2 regions of the Streptomyces sp. MK37H genome follow, and region 1 is predicted to be linked to the other one. Evidence: riboswitches for the same ligand, from Rfam matches in the RefSeq annotation. Region 1 holds a riboswitch; the other holds the start of a gene.
What was found. Region 1 has a riboswitch for S-adenosylmethionine ahead of thrC (threonine synthase). Riboswitches for the same ligand answer to the same signal wherever they lie in the genome.
Positions count from the first base shown of each region.

Region 2: another riboswitch for S-adenosylmethionine. It lies ahead of GWI24_RS42755 (aminotransferase class V-fold PLP-dependent enzyme); the one in region 1 lies ahead of thrC (threonine synthase).

Region 1 is NZ_JAAAYH010000219.1:4,209-6,594, forward strand. It holds gene thrC (threonine synthase) at 1-1,091, opposite strand, end outside; SAM riboswitch class I at 1,110-1,251, opposite strand; gene GWI24_RS26835 (glucosyl-3-phosphoglycerate synthase) at 1,442-2,386, shown strand, end outside.
Region 2 is NZ_JAAAYH010000689.1:588-2,973, reverse strand. It holds gene GWI24_RS42755 (aminotransferase class V-fold PLP-dependent enzyme) at 20-1,441, opposite strand; SAM riboswitch class IV at 1,645-1,763, opposite strand; gene trpD (anthranilate phosphoribosyltransferase) at 1,907-2,386, opposite strand, start outside.

The DNA.
Region 1 (2,386 bases):
ATCCCCTCGGTGCGGGCCAGCAGCTTGATGGCGTCGACGATCTGCTCGTCGTTCACGTCCTCCACCGCGCCGCCCGTACGGCGGGCGATGTCCAGGACGTACGGGCCGTCCGCGGGGTTGCCGATGGCCAGCGACTTGGCGATGGTCCGCGGCTTCTGCGGCCGGACGACGTCATGGCCGGCCTTGAAGGCGGCGGAGACCGGGGAGCAGCCCTCGGCCTGGGCGCCGAAGATCTTGTAGGGCCTGTCCTCGACCAGACCGATCGCGATCAGCTCCTTCAGCCCCTTGTCGATCTTGGTGAGCTGGGAGCCGGAGGCGATCGGGACGACGATCTGGTCCGGCAGCCGCCAGCCGAGCTGCTCGCAGATCTCGTACGCCAGGGTCTTGGAGCCCTCGCCGTAGTACGGCCGCAGATTGACGTTGACGAAGCCCCAGCCCTCGCCCGCCGGGTCGCCGATCAGCTCGCTGCAGAAGCGGTTGACGTCGTCGTAGGTGCCCTCGATGCCGACCAGGTCGCCGCCGTAGACCGCGGCCATGACGACCTTGCCCGCCTCCAGGTCGTGCGGGATGAAGACGCAGGAGCGGAAGCCCGCGCGGGCGGCCGCGGCGCCCACCGCACCGGCGAGGTTGCCGGTGGAGGAGCAGGAGAGGGTGGTGAAGCCGAAGGTGCGGGCGGCCTGGACGGCGATGGCGACGACCCGGTCCTTGAAGGAGTGGGTCGGGTTCCCGGAGTCGTCCTTGATGTGCAGCTCACCGGTGACGCCGAGCTCACGGGCGAGGTTGTCGGCCTTGACCAGCTGGGTGAAGCCGGGGTTCAGGCTCGGCAGATCCGCCACGTCCGCCGGGACGGGCAGCAGCGGGGCATAGCGCCAGATGCTGTTCGGACCGGCCTCGATGCGTCGGCGCAGCCCCTCCGGGTCGCCGGCCGGGAGCTCGTACGCGACCTCGAGGGGCCCGAAACAGGCCTCGCACGCGAAGATCGGACCCAGCTCGAAGCGCTCACCGCACTCCCGGCAGGACAATGCGACCGCGGGGCCGAAGGCACCGGAGGTGGAGGAGGTGGTTGAGCTTTCTACTGACTGCACGGCCATGGATGGCGAGGCCCTTTCTCCTCATCTTCCTCGCGACGCATTTCGCCACGAGACGGAATTGGCACCTTCCCGAGCTGGGAGCCTCGCTGCGGAATGCGAGATCAGCTGGAGGGTTGCCGGGGCTTCAACGGGCCGTTCCCTCTGCCCCTCTGGATGAGCGGTATGGCACCGGGCGGACCCGGGCGTTTGTCAGCATGAGCGTCATCGGTACGTCGGTAAACATCGAGGTCGACCCCGACATACGACGGTCATGCGCGTTGTTCAAGACTGTAACCGAAGGCCCGGATGGTTGAGGTAGCCGTCCGATGCGCGAGATGGATCACAGCGATCACAGCAGGGGAGACACACAGGTGCTGGATGAGGTGGAGCGCTGGCTGAAGCGTCGCTCCTGGTCGGCCGACGACCGTCCGCTGGGTCGCCTGCTGGCCGCGAAGCGGGCCGCGGCGACGAGCGTGAGCGTGGTCCTGCCCGCCCTGAACGAGGAGGCCACGGTCGGCGAGATCGCCGACACGATCCGGCGTGAGCTGATGAGCGAGGCGATGCCGCTGGTGGACGAGCTGGTGGTACTGGACTCCGGTTCCACGGACCGCACCGCCGAGGTCGCCGCGGCGGCGGGCGCCACCGTCGTCCCCCGTGACTCGCTGCTGCCCCGGCTGCCCGCGCTGCCCGGCAAGGGCGAGGTGCTGTGGCGGTCCCTGCTCGCCACGAGCGGCGACATCGTCTGCTTCATCGACGCCGACCTGCGGGAATTCGAACCGCGCTTTGTCTCGGGGATCGTCGGTCCGCTGCTGACCGACCCCGCGCTGCAGCTGGTGAAGGGCATGTACGACCGCCCGCTCGGCGAGATGGCGGGCCAGGGCGGCCGGGTCACCGAGCTGGTCGCCCGACCGCTGCTGAATCTGCACTGGCCCCAGCTGGCCGGGTTCGTCCAGCCGCTGGGCGGGGAGTACGCGGCGCGCCGCTCGCTGCTGGAGCGGCTGCCCTTCCCGGTCGGCTACGGCGTCGAGCTGGGGCTGCTGGTGGACGCGCTGCACACGGTGGGGCTCGACGCGCTCGGCCAGGTGGACATCGGGGTGCGCAAACACCGCCACCAGGACGGGCAGGCGCTCGGCCGGATGGCGGCCGCGATCTACCGCACGGCGCAGCTGCGGCTGGCCCGGGGCCACTTGGTGCGGCCGCGACTGACCCAGTTCGACCGGGGCGAGAACGGCTTCGAGCCGCGCACCACGGCGGTGGACACCGAGGAGCGGCCGCCGATGATCGAGATCCCGGAGTACACGGCGCGGCGCGCGGCG
Region 2 (2,386 bases), on a different contig from region 1:
GGCCGGAGGCCCAACGGCCTCAGCCGCGGTCCGGGACGCAGCGGCCGTCCTCGGTGCGGTAGCTCCACCGGGCGCCGTCGCGCACCAGCTCCTTCACGGCGCCCACGAACCGCTCCACATGCTCGTCCGGGGTGCCCGCCCCGAAGCTGACCCGGATCGCGTTCAGCGACCGCTCCCCCGGCGCGGCCTCGGGCGCGCCGCACTCGCCCGGCTCGTCGGGCTCGCTGTCCAGCAGGGTGCGGACCAGCGGATGGGCGCAGAACAGCCCGTCGCGTACGCCGATGCCGTACTCCGCGGAGAGCGCCGCCGCGAAGTGGGAGCTGTTCCAGCCCTCCACCACGAACGACAGCACGCCGACCCGGGGCGCGTCGTCGCCGAACAGCGAGAGCACCCGCACCTCGGGCACCTCGGCCAGCCCCGCCCGCACCTTCTCGATCAGCTGCCGCTCACGGGCGACCAGGCCCTCGAAACCGGCCTCGGTCAGCGCCTTGCAGGCCGACGCGATCGCGTAGACGCCGATGACGTTCGGCGAGCCCGCCTCGTGCCGGGCGGCGGTGGTGTGCCACTCGACGTCAACGCCGCCGTCCTCCCTGCGCGTCACCTTACGGCTGGCGCCGCCGCCCGCAAGATACGGCCGGGCCTCCCGCAGCCAGTCCGCCCGCCCGGCCAGCACCCCGGCCCCGAAGGGCGCGTACAGCTTGTGCCCGGAGAAGGCCACCCAGTCGAGGTCCGCCTCCGCGATGTCCACGGGGTGGTGCGGGGCCAGTTGCGCGGCGTCCAGGACGATACGGGCGCCGTGGGCGTGCGCGGCCGCGGCCAGCTCCCGCACCGGCCACAGCTCGCCGGTCACATTGGACGCGCCGGTCACGCACACCAGCGCCGGGCCCCCGTCGCGCCCCGCGAGCGCCTTCTCCAGCGTCTCCACCGCCTGCCGCGGGGAGCGCGGGGCGCTGAGGTAGCGGACGGTGACGTCCTCCCGCTGCTCCCACGGCAGCAGCGAGGCGTGGTGCTCGGTCTCGAAGACGAAGACCTCGGTGCCCCGGGGCGCCACGGCGGCCAGGAGGTTGAGCGAATCGGTGGTGGAGCGGGTGAAGACGACCTGGTCGTCCTCGCGGCAGCCCAGGAAGGCGGCGACGTCCTTACGGCTGTTCTCGAAGAGGTCGGTGGACAGCTGCGAGAGGTAGCCCGCCCCGCGGTGCACGCTGCCGTAGTACGGCGCGTAGGCGGCGATGTCGTCCCAGACCCGCCGCAGCGCGGGGGCGCTGGCGGCGTAGTCGAGCGCCGCGTAGGTCACCTCACCGCCGGTGACCAGGGGGACCAGGACATCGCTGCCCAGCACGGGCAGCGGCGCACAGGCGGCGGCGGAGGAATCGGCGGTGGTGGAAGCGGTAGCAGAGGCGGAGGCAGAGGCAGAGACGGTGGCAGCAGGGCGCGCGGACATGGCGAAGTCTCCCGAAGGGGTCGAAGGAATGCGTGACGCGCACGGAAACGGCGGCGGCGAGCCGGCCGTAAGGGCGCGGAAAATCGCTCGACGCGCGGCCGCACCGCGCGGAGCACATGGAGGAGAGACGGGGCCGCTCGGCCCTAGCGCATTCGCTGCATCACGGAAGAACTCCCTCGACCACCAGGACCCCCAGTGCGAGGGGTCCGCGCTTGCCGCCGGCCTCGCTGCCTGGCGGCCTGGTCATCACCCGGGGCACCCCGCCACGGACGGAGGGTTGCCGGACAGCAGGCCGGGGCCGTAGTCGCTGTCGCTCGTGACCTGGGCAGGAGTATGCCATGTCAGACGCCGGCGCCCATGCCCTGTCCGTATCCCGGACAGACCATGGGCGCCGTAAGGCGTTCGCCGGACCACGACTGCGCCGCTGACGATCGACGGCATATCAGGGCACTCCCAGCGGGGCGCTCAGGCGTGGGTGGCCCGGACCCATCGCTCCAGGACGTCGCGCGCCGCGCCCGAGTCGATCGACTCGGCGGCCCGCGCGACACCCGCCCCGATCCGGTCCGTCAGGGGCTTGTCCCCCGGGTCCCGCTCGAGCGCCACCAGCGCCGCCGCCGAGTTCAGCAGCACCGCGTCCCGTACCGGGCCCCGCTCGCCCGCCAGCAGCCGGCGGGCCACATCGGCGTTGTACGAGGCGTCAGCGCCCCGCAGGGCCTCCACGGGGGCCCGCTCGACACCCACGTCCCGGGGGTCGAAGGTCTCCTGGCGCACGGCGCCGTCCCGGACCTCCCACACCTGGGAAGTCGTGGTCACGGTGAGCTCGTCCAGCCCGTCGTCGCCCCGGACGACCAGCGCGGAGGAGCCGCGCTCGGCCAGCACCCCGGCGATGATGGGCGCCATACGGGCGTCGGCGACCCCGGTCGCCTGGCAGGTGACCTTCGCCGG